Regions from separate parts of the Arthrobacter sp. BI5 genome, predicted to be linked through region 2. Evidence: riboswitches for the same ligand, from Rfam matches in the RefSeq annotation. Region 2 holds a riboswitch; each other region holds the start of a gene.
The links. A riboswitch is a leader RNA that binds a small molecule or an ion and turns the genes downstream of it on or off. The one in region 2 is predicted to bind thiamine pyrophosphate.
Positions count from the first base shown of each region.

Region 1: it holds a riboswitch for thiamine pyrophosphate, as region 2 does, so the genes downstream of both, AC1MED_RS10545 (bifunctional hydroxymethylpyrimidine kinase/phosphomethylpyrimidine kinase) here and AC1MED_RS17125 (ECF transporter S component) in region 2, are expected to answer to the same signal.
Region 3: it holds a riboswitch for thiamine pyrophosphate, as region 2 does, so the genes downstream of both, thiC (phosphomethylpyrimidine synthase ThiC) here and AC1MED_RS17125 (ECF transporter S component) in region 2, are expected to answer to the same signal.

Region 1 covers NZ_CM155264.1:2,321,222-2,325,573, forward strand. Annotated here, with positions in the region: gene rpmA (50S ribosomal protein L27) at 1-213, opposite strand, end outside; gene rplU (50S ribosomal protein L21) at 275-583, opposite strand; gene AC1MED_RS10545 (bifunctional hydroxymethylpyrimidine kinase/phosphomethylpyrimidine kinase) at 951-2,537, opposite strand; TPP riboswitch at 2,617-2,714, opposite strand; gene AC1MED_RS10550 (Rne/Rng family ribonuclease) at 2,872-4,352, opposite strand, start outside.
Region 2 covers NZ_CM155264.1:3,689,234-3,693,585, forward strand. Annotated here, with positions in the region: gene AC1MED_RS17120 (ABC transporter ATP-binding protein) at 1-1,272, opposite strand, end outside; gene AC1MED_RS17125 (ECF transporter S component) at 1,286-1,918, opposite strand; TPP riboswitch at 1,988-2,130, opposite strand; gene AC1MED_RS17130 (heme-degrading domain-containing protein) at 2,208-2,756, shown strand; gene AC1MED_RS17135 (DUF4235 domain-containing protein) at 2,798-3,061, shown strand; gene mnhG (monovalent cation/H(+) antiporter subunit G) at 3,128-3,523, opposite strand; gene AC1MED_RS17145 (MrpF/PhaF family protein) at 3,513-3,791, opposite strand; gene AC1MED_RS17150 (Na+/H+ antiporter subunit E) at 3,788-4,333, opposite strand; gene AC1MED_RS17155 (Na+/H+ antiporter subunit D) at 4,330-4,352, opposite strand, start outside.
Region 3 covers NZ_CM155264.1:2,453,064-2,457,415, reverse strand. Annotated here, with positions in the region: gene thiC (phosphomethylpyrimidine synthase ThiC) at 1-1,638, opposite strand, end outside; TPP riboswitch at 1,607-1,714, opposite strand; gene AC1MED_RS11310 (GNAT family N-acetyltransferase) at 1,783-2,283, shown strand; gene AC1MED_RS11305 (amidohydrolase family protein) at 2,287-3,387, shown strand; gene AC1MED_RS11300 (VOC family protein) at 3,469-4,344, shown strand.

The sequences.
Region 1 (4,352 bases), 1.4 Mb from region 2:
GGTGCCGAACTCGACGGCACCGGGGGTCAGTGCGAACAGGGTGTCGTCGCCGCCGCGGCCAACGCCGGCGCCCGGGTGGAAGTGGGTGCCACGCTGGCGGACGATGATCTCGCCTGCGGAAACTACCTGGCCGCCGAAGCGCTTGACGCCAAGGTACTGGGCGTTGGAGTCACGACCGTTGCGAGTGGAGCTCGCGCCTTTTTTATGTGCCATTTGAAATGCCTGCTTTCAAAAATTCTGGGGAAACTGTTGGAACCAGATCAGTAACGAAGAGTTACTTGATACCGGTGATCTTGACCTTGGTCAGTTCCTGACGGTGACCCTGGCGCTTCTTGTAACCGGTCTTGTTCTTGAACTTCTGGATGACGATCTTCGGACCACGGAGGTCTTCGAGGATCTCAGCCGTAACCGTTACCTTGGCCAGGTCCTTGGCTGCAGACGTGACCTTGTCACCGTCCACCAGGAGCAGTGCGGGCAGCTCAAAGGTGCTGCCGGCTCCACCGGGGACGCGGTTCAGGGTAACGAAGTCTCCAACGGAAACCTTCTCTTGGCGGCCGCCTGCGCGGACAATCGCGTACACCACTGGGGAACTCACTTCTCTCGACGTTTATTACTAGATTTGCGTGCGGAACCTGGGGCCGAAGTGTTCGGACCGGCTCACGCTGTGCCTCAACGCCGGTGGATTCCCCGGGGGAACCCATGAGCTATCCCGTGGAAAGTCCTGCCCGCAGGGCGGGTGAACTGTTCCTCAGGGTCATAACCCAAGTGTTGGCGTAAGCACCGAAGATCTAGACTACGCTAATTTTGCCTTCGGTCGCAAACGAGGCTGGTCCCGGCGAGTAGTGCGTGACAGGCACCACACCGTGGGCCAGGGGGCCCAGGAGGTGGTGCCGCAGCGACCTTCCGGAACCGCGCCCCATCATGTTACCGGCTGCATCGCCCGGGCCGGCTCAGGCGTGCAGCCTCGGCGCGTCGAAGAATTCCACCTCATACCGGCAGGAGTGCTCGAAGGCTTCTGCCATGGCGCGTCGCTCCGCCTCGGAGGCCCCGCGGCCCGCCGCGTCGGTGTACCTGATCGCCTGCCGGGTCGCCTCCGCGAAGGCCTCGTCCGCGTAGGTGCGCAGCCACTCCGCGTAGGGATGCGCCGTCGGGGCGCCCGCAGCGAGGAATTCGCCATGCAGCGTGGCGCCGACCTCGGCGTAGAGCCAGAAACACGGCAGCGCCGCCGCGACCAGCACGCCGTAGCTGCCGGCGAGCGACGCCGCGTGGAGGTGGTCCACGTAGGCCTTGGTGACCGGTCCCGGCCGGGTTGCGGCTGCGCGGCCGGCCAGCCAGTTCCGGTGCAGTTCGGATTCGACTTCGAGGCACTGCTGCGCCGAACGGGACCAGAAGAGCTGTTCGGCTTCCGACGGCGCGAGGGCGGCGGCGCGGGACAGCACCCGGGAGTAGCCGTTCAGGTAGAGGGCGTCCTGGCTGAGGTAATAGGCGAACTCCTGCTCCGGCAAACTGCCGTCGGCAAGCCTGCGGATGAAGTCCAGGCTGTAGATCGCGTCCAGTCCGGCCGCCGCGTGCCCGGCGAGGGCCGCTGCAAAGCCACCCTCGTCGGGCAGTTGTGTCGGGGCCGGTGCGGCCGGCTGCAGGTGGTGGAAATGGTGCACGGGACCGTTGCCGGATCCGACGTCGAGGCGGCCGGCTTCCCGCAGCGCACCCAGCAGCCAGGGCTTGACCTCACGCAGCGCCGCCTCCCAGTCCCCCGCACGCGCCTGCACCGTGGCCAGCGCCGAGGACAGGGAGCAGCCGGTGCCGTGGCTGTTGCGGGTGGCGATCCGCTCGCCCGGCACGACCACCGTTTCCTGCCCGAGCAGTCCCCCGGTGTTCACCAGCGCGTCCGGACAGCCGCCGCCGTCGTCATGGCTGCCTTCTTCGCTGTCCTGGTTGATGTCGCCGAGGTGGCCGCCCTTGACCAGCACCGTGGTGCCGGCCAGGGCGGCAAGCCGCTTGCCTTGTTCCAGCGCCCCGGCCCAGTCCGCGGCGGGCGGTTCGTCCAGCAGCATGGCCAGTTCGGCCAGGTTCGGGGTGATGAGGTCGGCCAGCGGGAGCAGGGAGCGCAGGGCCGCCTCGGCGGATTCCTGCAGCAGCCGGTCGCCGCTGGTGGCCACCATCACGGGGTCCAGGACCACGACGGCGGGACGGGCCTTCTGGAGCCACGCCCGGACGGCCTCGATCACCGCAGCGTCGCCGAGCATGCCGATCTTGACCGCGTCGATGGTGATGTCGTCGCTGACCGCCTCCAGCTGGGCGGTCAGGAACGATGCCGGCGGCACGTGGACGGAGCGGACGCCCCGGGTGTTCTGGGCCGTCAGCGCCGTGATGGCGGCCATCCCGTAGCCGCCGTTCGCGGCGATGCTCTTCAAATCCGCCTGGATGCCGGCGCCGCCGGAGGGGTCCGAACCAGCGATCGCCAGCACCCGCGGAATCCGCGGCAGTGTGGCCGCGGCGGGGTCGGTGCGCCCTGTGTCCGGGAAGGCGGACTGCAGGATGGATGCCGGGCGGGTTGCGGCCGGCCGGGTGGGTTGCGGCTGGGTTGATAGTGGCTGGGTAGATGCAGGCTGGGTCGATGAAGACAAGAGACATCCCTTCGCCGGTGCTAACCGGACAGGTTCAACGGGTCTGGATCTCAGCCGGCTCGATGCGCGGCACCCCGTGTCAGTCCCCCAGCCTAGCGTTCCCCGCCGGCAACTCCCCCGTCCGCACCTTCCGTGACGGCGCCCCCTGGCGGACGCCCGTTAACGGGCTCGCGGGTACCGCCCGGACCGACCGATGTTACGTCGATTCCGCACGATACCCGCGGGCCGTGGTGTCTGCTGGGTCTTAGAGCTCCGACGCCGGGACGCCGACGCCGAGGATGACCGGCTCGTTGGCCGCGGGCTTCGCGGCTTCCTTCGCCGGCTCCGGGGCCTTGGCTTCATGGACGGATCCGGCTGCTGCCGACGGAGTGGCCGCGCGCTGCTGCACGGACGTCTCATTGGCGGCTCCCTGGGCGCGGCTGGCGCTTCGGTTCCGGCGCACCCGGCGGGGTGCGGAGCTCTCCACTGCCGCAGCCTGGCGGGCCGGTGCTGCGGGAGCCTGTGCTGCGGGTGCCTGCGCCGCGGGTGCCTTGGCAGCTTCCCGGCGGACGGGTGCCTGTGGTGCCTGGGCCTGAGCCGCGGGTGCCTTGGGCGCTTCCTGCCGGAAGGTGGCCTGCGCCTCCCGGTTCCGGACACTCGGCGGCTGGATCCGTGCCGTCTGGGCACGGCCACGGCCGCGGGTGGCGCGGGGCGGTGCCGCTGCAACCGGTGCGGCGGGTTCCGCCGCCGGGAGCTCCGCGGCCCGTGCAGCCGGTTCCGGCGCTACGGTTTCCGCCACTACGGTGTCCGCAGCGGCCGGGGCCGCTGCGGCAGGCTTGCCGGCCTCGGCGTCGCCCAGGTTGGCGAATGCCTCGGTGAGCAGGTCCAGGGTCAGCGCGGGCTGCGGGGTCTCCTCCGCGTGCTCGACGAACGGCAGGGCTACCTGCTCGCCGCCGAAGGTCAGCACTGCGGCGGGACGCCCGGCTGCCTCCTCCGTCGAAGCCAGCTCCACGGCCGCATCGAGGGCGGCCTGCCGGGTTTCGGCGTCGGGCGCTGCTGTCGCGTCGCCGTCGTGCAGGTGGGCGGCGTGCGCGGCGGCGGCGATGTTGGCCAGCGCGGCGCGGGTCGCTTCTGCCTTGGCGTGGCGCTCAGCCTCGGTGGGCTCGGCGTGCGCCGGGGCGGGTGCGGCCGGCATGGACTCGCCGGCTCCCTGGCCGCCCTTGCCGCGGCGGCGCTTGCGCTCAGTGCGGGCGGCGGGCTGGTGCTCGGTCCGCGGGACGTGGTGTTCCGCGGCGACGGTGTTGGCGCGGCGGTGTTCGACCGGCTCGTCGTGGGTGACGATGCCGCGGCCGGCGCAGGCCTCGCACTGTTCGCCGAAGACCTCCAGAAGCCCGGTGCCCATCCGCTTGCGGGTCATCTGCACGAGCCCCAGCGAGGTCACCTCGGCGACCTGGTGCTTGGTCCGGTCCCGGCCCAGGCACTCCACCATGCGGCGCAGCACGAGGTCGCGGTTGGATTCCAGCACCATGTCGATGAAGTCGATCACGATGATGCCGCCGATGTCGCGCAACCGCAGCTGCCGGACGACTTCCTCGGCCGCTTCCAGGTTGTTCTTGGTGACGGTTTCCTCGAGGTTGCCGCCGCTGCCGGTGAACTTGCCGGTGTTGACGTCCACCACGGTCATGGCTTCGGTGCGGTCAATCACGAGGGAGCCGCCGGAGGGCAGGAAGACCTTGCGGTCCAGGG
Region 2 (4,352 bases):
GGGGCCGAACATCAGTTCGTCCAGCACCCGTCCGGTGACGAACTGGTGCTCGGGTTCCTGGAACACCGTGCCGATCCTGGCGATCAGCTGCTGGGCCCTCCACTTGTAGGGATCGATGCCCGCGCCGGCGCTTAGTTCGGTCGTGGCGGACACCGCACCGGCCACCGGGGCCAGCAGTCCCGCCAGCGTCAGGGCGAAGGTCGACTTCCCGGAACCGTTGGGGCCGGTGATGGTCAGCGCCTGCCCGGCCCGGACCTGCGCCGTGATGCCGGACTGCACGGGCGCGGGCGGGAGCGTGCGGAACCCCCGCAGCAGACCGGTGCGGCGGGGGCGTTCGCGGGACACGGCCAGCCCCTCGGCGGCCAGCAGCAGCTGGCCGGCCGCCGCGCCGCCGCCGGCCCCGCCCCACAGGGTACCCCCGGGGGCTCCGCCGGCACGGGCCCGGGTGGCAGGCACATGGCCGGGCACCCAGACGCCGGCGGCGATGAGCAGGTCCCGTGCCTGCTCCAGCACCTGGTCCGGGGGCCCGTCCAGCAGCACGGCGGAGTCCGTGGCGGTTCCGGGCTGCAGCACGACGATCCGGTCCACGAGGTCTTTCCAGACGGCGACCCGGTGCTCCACCACCACCAGGGTGGCCCCGGTCTTGTCCAGGCACCGTCCCACGGCGTCGCGGACCTCGAGGACACCGGCCGGGTCAAGGTTGGCGGTGGGCTCGTCGAGCAGCAGCAGGCCGGGCCGCATCGCGAGGATCCCGGCGAGTGCCAGCCGCTGCTTCTGGCCGCCGGAAAGCGACGACGTCGGGTGCTGCAGCGGCAGGCCGCCCAGCCCGACGTCGTCGAGCGCCTCCGCCACGCGGCGCCAGATCTCCGCCGGGGGCACGGAGAGGTTTTCGGCCCCGAAGGCGACGTCGTCGCCAAGCCGCGACAGCACCACCTGGGTCTCCGGGTCCTGCTGCATCAGCCCCGCCCTGCCGCGCCGGGCCCGGGGCGGGGCGCCGTCGATCAGCAGGCTGCCCGTTTCGTCCGAGTCCTCGGCGTCAGCGGCGGCCGCGGGCGAAGCAGCGGCTGCAGCTGTGCTGTCCCCGAGCACCCCGGCCAGGGCATGCAGCAGTGTGGACTTGCCGGCGCCGGACGGCCCCAGCAGCAGCACACGCTCACCCGGTCCGATGTCCAGATCCAGGCCGCTCACGGCGGGCCGTGGCCGGCCGGCGTGCCGCCAGCCCCAGCCGCGGGCGGTGACAGCGGCCGGCCGGACGGCGTCGGAAGTTCTCATGCGGGTGCGGGCCTCAGGAGAAGACGGGTTCCGACGCCGCCTTGCGGGAGCCGAAGGAGCCCAGCACCCCGGTCTTGGCCAGGCCGCGGGTGGCCAGCCAGGACAGTCCGCCGGCAATGACGGCTCCGGAGATGGCGCAGAAGATGATGTAGGCGAGCTTGTCGCCGGTTTCGTACGCGATGTTCCAGCCCCACGGCAGGAGGGAGTCGTTCAGGCCGCAGAAGAGGCCCGCGCCGGCGCCGGCGAGCAGGGACACCGGCAGGTTGAACCGCTTGTACAGGAAAGCGGCGAAAATGAGTTCGGCGCCGAGGCCCTGGACGAAGCCGGAGAACAGCACGGACGCGCCGTACTGGGAGCCCATGATCAGCTCGCCCGTGGCGGCCACGGTTTCGCAGAACAGTGCCGCTCCGGGCTTGCGGATAATGAGCATGCCCAGCACCGCGGGGATCATCCAGCCTCCGGCATAGAGCCCGGTCAGCGGCGGGTAGACGGCGTTGAGCGGAACGGAAACAAGGTTGGAACCCTGGGACCAGGCCCAGAAAATCACACCGCCGGCTACAGCGATCAACGCCGCCACCACAATGTCGACCACGCGCCAGTTGTACTTGCCGGTGGTGAGTGTCTGCTTCGCAGAAATATCAGTCATGTCGTCCTCCTGAGGTACAGGAGGGGAGGGTGTTCCGGCGGCGCCGCGGCTTCCGCCACGGGCGCCGGGCACCCTGAGAACTCGACTCCCTTGCGCCGGTACTAACCGGATCAGGTTCGAGGGTCTGCGGCTGTCCGCACTCTCAGCGCCCACCTACGGTTCCCTGGAGTGTTCCAGTGATGCCCGACGGCGGCGCTCCCCTGTCGTATTAAAATCGCCCTTGTGGGCTGGGCCAGTTTACACCCGTTGGGGTTGCGCCGCGGTGGGCAGCTAACGGAAGCTGAATCCCATGAGCGACGCACCAGTTCCTTCCCCCGAGTACGACCCGGACTCCGCGGAACCGCAGCCGCAGGGGGCCCTGGCGGCGCTCATCGGCCGCATCCTGACGGAGATCGACGAACTGCAGTTCGAGTCCTTCAGCAAGGACGACGCCCTTGACCTTGGGCTCCGCCTGGTGGAACTGGGCCGGCAACGCGCCCACCCGATTGCCATCGACATCACCAAGGGTGAGCAGGTGCTGTTCGACGCCGCGCTGGAGGGCGCCACCCCGGACAACGATCGCTGGATCAAGGCCAAACAGCGCACCGCCGCGCGGTACGAAGTCCCGTCGCTGCTGGTGGGCCTCCGGGCGCGTGCCGCCGGGCGCAGGATCGAGGACAACGCCTGGTTCGACCAGCAGGAGTTTGCGGCCCACGGCGGCTCCTTTCCCATTTACCTGCGCGGCACCGGGATGGTCGGCGCCGTCACCGTGTCGGGGCTGCCGCAGAAGGCGGACCACGAGCTGGTGGTCGAGGCCCTGACGGAGGTCCTTGGCCGCCCGGCGTCACCGGGACGCTAGGCTAGGGGAAGCCCTGTTTCCTCCCGCAAGGAGTACGACGTATGAACATCTTCATCAAACTGCTCGGCACCGGCATCAGCCTCCTCGCCGGCTTCGTCGGCACCAAGGTGGTCGACACCGTCTGGGAAAAGACCACCGGCAACAAGCCGCCGAAGGGCCACGACGACGACGTTCCCACCACGCTGCGGCAGGCCCTGACGTTCGCCCTGATCTCGGCGTCGGTCAGCGCCATCATCCAGGTCCTCGCCAACCGCGGCACGCAGCGGGCGATCACCCGCTTCGCCAAGACCCAGGACCTGGTCTAGAGGCACTGGTCTGAGCGCGCATGAGCCAGTGCGCCTCGTCGAGGTGCACTGGCCGCGCCGGCGGCGTCAGTCGTCGTCGTCGGTAAAACCGCGTTTGCCGGCCGCCTGCTGGACGACGGCTTCGAGCTCGTCGGCGCTGAGCAGTTCCGGGTGCAGGTGCTTGGTGCGGTAGCCGGCGCGTCCCACCATGTGGGCCGAGACCGGCACCGTGAGCAGCTGGAAGATCCATGCCACCCCCAGCACCGGCCACACCCACCAGGTGCGCAGCTGCAGCCCCACCGCGCAGAGCAGCAGAAACAGGCCCAGCACCTGCGGCTTGGTGGCGGCGTGCATCCGGCTCATGAGGTCGGGGAAGCGCAGCAGGCCGATAGCCGCGCCGAGGGACATCAGCGCCCCGACCACCATGAACACGGCGGAGACGGCGTCGATCACGGCGTCGGCCGAGGTTGTCTCAGGACTCATTGGGCTGCTTCCTCCGGTCTGCCACGAAACGGGCCACGGTCACCGAGCCGACAAAGCCGATGATGGAGATGGACACCAGCAGCATCAGGTTGTTCAGGTGCCGGTTCACGGCCATATCGATGCACAGCGCCGCGCCCAGGATGGCGAGCAGCACGTCGGCGGCGAGCACCCGGTCAAGCAGCGAGGGCCCGCGGGCGATGCGGATGATCGCGCCGGCCGCTGCGAGGGAGAGCACGACGGCGGTGATGGTCTGGACCAGCGGCATCATGTGCCCACCTCCTGCTTCAGTGCGGACAGTTCGGCCGGGGTGCCCATGATCCGGATCAGCGCGGCCTCGGTGTCGCGGACCTCCATGCGGAGCTTGTCCGCATCCTTAGCGTCGCGGACGTTGATGCCGTGGATGTAGAGCGTGGACGTGGACCGGTCCACTTCTACCACCACGGACCCCGGAATCAGCGAGATCACATGCCCGGTGGCGGTCACCAGCAGGTCGGAATGGCTCCGGAGTCGGACGGCGACGACGGCGCTGATCACCTGCGGGCCCCGGACCACGGCCAGGTACAGGACCTGGAAGCTGGCCGCCACTACCTTGCCCAGGAAGATCACGGCGAAGGGCACGGCGCGCAGCACGTTGAACCGGCCGCCCAGTTCTACCGGCGGCAGGTAGAACAGCCGCGCCACCACCACTGCTATCAACGCACCGAAAAGCAGGTTCCCGGCGCTGAAATCCTGCCAGAGCGCACCCCAGACGATGACCAGCCAGACCAGCAACGGCAGTTCCTGGCGCAGCGAGATTCTCTTCCGCGTCATTTCCCGCCCTCCTGCCGCG
Region 3 (4,352 bases), 1.2 Mb from region 2:
CAGAGTCTCGTCGTGGAAGGCCTCCGCGGTCACCGGGTCCAGGGACAGTGCGAACTGGTCCCGCCAACGGAATTCGAACCGGGCCTTGGACAGGGCATCGTCGCGTTCGTGTGCACCGGGATGCCCCTTGGCCAGGTCGGCGGCGTGGGCGGCGATCTTGTAGGTGATGACGCCGGTCTTCACATCGTCCTTGTTGGGCAGGCCCAGGTGCTCCTTTGGCGTGACGTAGCACAGCATGGCCGTGCCGTACCGGGCGATCTCCGTGGCGCCGATCGCCGAGGTGATGTGGTCATAGCCCGGTGCGATGTCCGTGACCAGCGGCCCCAGTGTGTAGAACGGCGCGCCCTTGCAGAGTTCTTGCTGGCGCGCCACGTTCTCCCTGACGAGGTGGAACGGCACATGTCCCGGGCCTTCCACCATGACCTGGACATCGAACTCCCAGGCCCGCTGCGTGAGCTCGGCCAGCGTGTCCAGTTCGGCGAACTGGGCAGCGTCGTTGGCGTCCGCCGTCGACCCCGGCCGCAGCCCGTCGCCGAGTGAGAAGGCGACATCGTAGCGTGCGAAAATTTCGCACAGCTCGTCGAAGTGTGTGTAAAGGAAGTTCTCCTGATGGTGCGCCAGGCACCACCCGGCCATGATGGAACCGCCGCGGGACACGATTCCGGTGACCCGGTTGGCGGTCAACGGGACGTACCGCAGCAGCACTCCCGCGTGGATGGTCATATAGTCGACGCCCTGCTCGCACTGTTCGATCACGGTGTCACGGAAGATTTCCCAGGTCAGGGCGTTCGCTTCGCCGTTGACCTTTTCCAGGGCCTGGTAAATCGGTACCGTGCCGATCGGGACGGGGGAGTTGCGGATTATCCATTCGCGGGTGGTGTGGATGTCGTCCCCGGTCGACAGGTCCATTACCGTGTCTGCGCCCCATTGCGTGGCCCACTGGAGCTTGTCGACCTCCTCGGCGATGGAGCTGGTGACCGCGGAGTTGCCGATGTTCGCGTTGATCTTGACCAGGAACGCCTTCCCGATGATCATCGGCTCGGACTCCGGGTGGTTGATGTTGCTGGGGATGATGGCCCGGCCGGCGGCGACTTCGCTGCGGACGAGCTCGACGTCGCAGTTCTCCCGCAGAGCGACGAAGCGCATTTCCGGTGTCACGATGCCCTGTCGTGCGTAATGCATCTGTGTGACCGTTCGGCCTTCGACGGCGCGGCGGGGCTCCGGCGGCGCGCCCCGCCATTCCGCCGAGGCGGCACCGCGCCGGACCGCGGACTTGCCGTCGTCGAGCAGGTTGCGTTCCCGGCCGCTGTAGGGTTCCGTGTCCCCGCGTCCGGCGATCCATTCACTGCGGAAGCCGGCGAGCCCTACTACCGGGTCGCTGCCCGGTCCCGCGGTGCGGTACACCCGGAAGGGAGGATTCCCGACGCCGCCAGGGGATGGATCCAAGGCAATTTCCGTCACCGGGACGCGGATCCCGCCGTCTTCGACATACGCGAGGGCATGAGACTTAAGGGACTGCGTCACGGGAGTTGCGTCGCTGACGGGATTCTCCGCTGGTGCGGCGTCGTTTCCGTTCCGGGCAGGGCTGTGCTGTGGATTTGTTGCGCTCAAAGAACTACTCACTTCCTTCGCCGGCATTACCCGGACAGGTTCAACGGTCGCAGGCTGCACCAGCCTGATCTCAGCCCCTGCAGGGGCACCCGTGTGGTCGTAAACGAAGCTACCACAGGGCGCCGGGAAGCCGTCGCGGGAGCCCGGTCGTCCCCGTGTTAGCGTGGCATCGTGATTCAGCGCAGGGCCTTGCCCGGCATCAGGGCCGCGACCATTGAAGACCTCCCGGGCCTACCGGCCCTCGAAGCAGCGGCCGACCGCCTGCTCGAAGTGGAACTTGGGTGCCCGCCGTTCCCGGCTCCGGAGCAGGCGGGCCCGGATGATCGTCTCTTTGTTTTGGTCGCCGGAAGCCCTCCGGTCGGATTCGCCCGGGTCGACGAAGTCTGCGGCCAGGCCCATCTTGAACAACTCTCGGTGCATCCCGACTTTGCCGGGCGCGGCATCGGAAGGGCCCTGGTGCAGGCAGCCCTCGGCGAGGCCCGCCGTCGTGGTTATGAGTCCATGACGCTGTGCACCTTTGCGGGCGTTCCGTTCAATGGACCCTTTTACGCGAGCTGCGGCTTCGAGCTGGTCGCCGGGCCTTCGGGTGCCCTGGCCGCCGCGCGGGAACGCGAAGCCCAATGCGGGCTGGATGAGCTGGGCCGGCGGATTGCGATGCGGATTAAGCTTTAGGCCATGAGCAGCATCATCGAATTCAGCGGCCCCGTCCTCACGGCAGCCGACCAGGAGCGGCGCGGACTGTGGGCCGTCGACGGCAGGCTGACCTTCACCCGCCCCGCGGCCGCGCCGGATCTGGTCCTGGACGGCTGGGTCATCCCGGGCCTGGTCGACGCGCACTGCCACATCGGGCTCGGCCCCGGCGGCGACGTCCCGGACGAGGTCGCGGAGCGGCAGGCCCTGACCGACCGCGACGCCGGGACCCTGCTGGTCCGCGATGCCGGCGCGGTCCATGACACCCGGTGGATCCAGCAGCGGCGCGACCTGCCGCGCATCATCCGCTCCGGCCGGCACATCGCGAGGACGCGCCGGTACCTGCGGGGCTTCGCCATCGAGGTTGAACCCGGGGGCCTGGTGGAGGCCGTGCGCAAGCAGGCCCGCGCGGGGGACGGCTGGGTCAAGCTGGTGGGGGACTGGATCGACCGCGACGCCGGCGACCTCGCCGCCAGCTTCCCGGCCGGGGCCGTCAAAGACGCCGTCCGGGCGGCGCACGACGAGGGCGCCCGCGTCACGGCGCACTGCTTCGCGGAAGACACCCTTGATGACATGCTCGACGCCGGGATTGACTGCATCGAACACGGCACCGGGCTGCTGCCCCGGCACCTGCCCCGTTTCGTCGAACAGGGCGTGCCGATCGTGCCCACGCTGATCAACATTGCCACCTTCCCGGACATCGCGGCCCAGGCCGAAGGCAAGTTCCCGCGCTACGCCGCGCACATGCGCTCACTCTGGGAACGCCGGGCCGAGCGGATCCTGGAAGCGTACGAAGCCGGCGTGGCCATCTACGCCGGGACGGACGCGGGCAGCGTCATCAAACACGGCCGGATCGTCGATGAAGTCGAGGCCCTGCACGCCGCCGGACTCCCGGCCGCTGCCGCCCTCGACGCCGGAACCTGGGCCGCCCGGGGCTGGCTCGGCGCCGAGTCGATCGCCGAAGGAGCCAGCGCGGACGTGCTCGTCTGCGCCGAGGACCCCCGCCGGAACCTTGCGACCCTGCGCGAGCCCCGGGGCATCGTGCTGCGCGGGGAACTGGTCGGTCGAGGGCATGTCCCGCATTAGGAATAAATTGAAGCTTCAAGTAATTTAAGTCTATGCAAGGTCACCGAAGGTCGGTGGCCACAGGACCACCGGAGCGTTTCGATGACCGCAGAAGCCAGCACCCAGGATCTCCTTCCCGCCGAACTCACCATGGGCACCGTGATGCTCAAGGTCGGGGACATGTCGGTCATGACCGATTACTACCAGCGCGCCCTCGGCCTGGACATCGTCGCCGAGCAGGACGGCGGCCTCTACCTCGGGCGCAAGCGCAAGCCCCTGGTCCACCTGGCCCCCGCCCCCGGGCTGAACCTGCCCTCCCGCGGCGAGGCCGGCCTTTTCCACACCGCCCTGCTGTTCGAGGACCAGCCCTCACTGGCCGCCACCGTCGCCTCCGCCGCGCAGTACGAGCCGCAGTCCTTCACCGGCAGCGCCGACCACCTCGTCAGTGAAGCCTTCTACTTCAACGACCCGGAGGGCAACGGCATCGAGCTGTACTGGGACCGGCCCCGCGACGCCTGGTCCTGGGACGGCAAGAACGTGGTGATGGACAGCCTCGCCCTGCCGCCGCAGCGCTACCTCGAGCAGCACCTCACCGAAGCGTCGGTGGCCGGACAGCGCGAGGCCGATGCCGGCGTCGGGCACGTCCACCTGCAGGTCGGCGACGTGCAGTCCGCCCACGACTTCTACGTCGGGACGCTCGGCTTCGAGAAGACGGCGGGCTGGCACGGCCAGGCCCTGTTCGTCTCCGCCGGCGGCTACCACCACCACATGGCCATGAACGTCTGGAACAGCCGCGGCGCCGGGCCCCGCCACGACACCCTGGGCCTGGGCGAAGTGCTCATCGAGGTTCCCTCCGGAGACGACGTCGGCGCCCTCGCCGACCGGCTCAAGACCGCCGGCGTGAAGTCCCACCACACCGGGGCCGAGCTGCGCTTCGATGATCCGTGGCGCAACCGGATCCGCGTCGCCGTTCGCTAAGGTCCGCT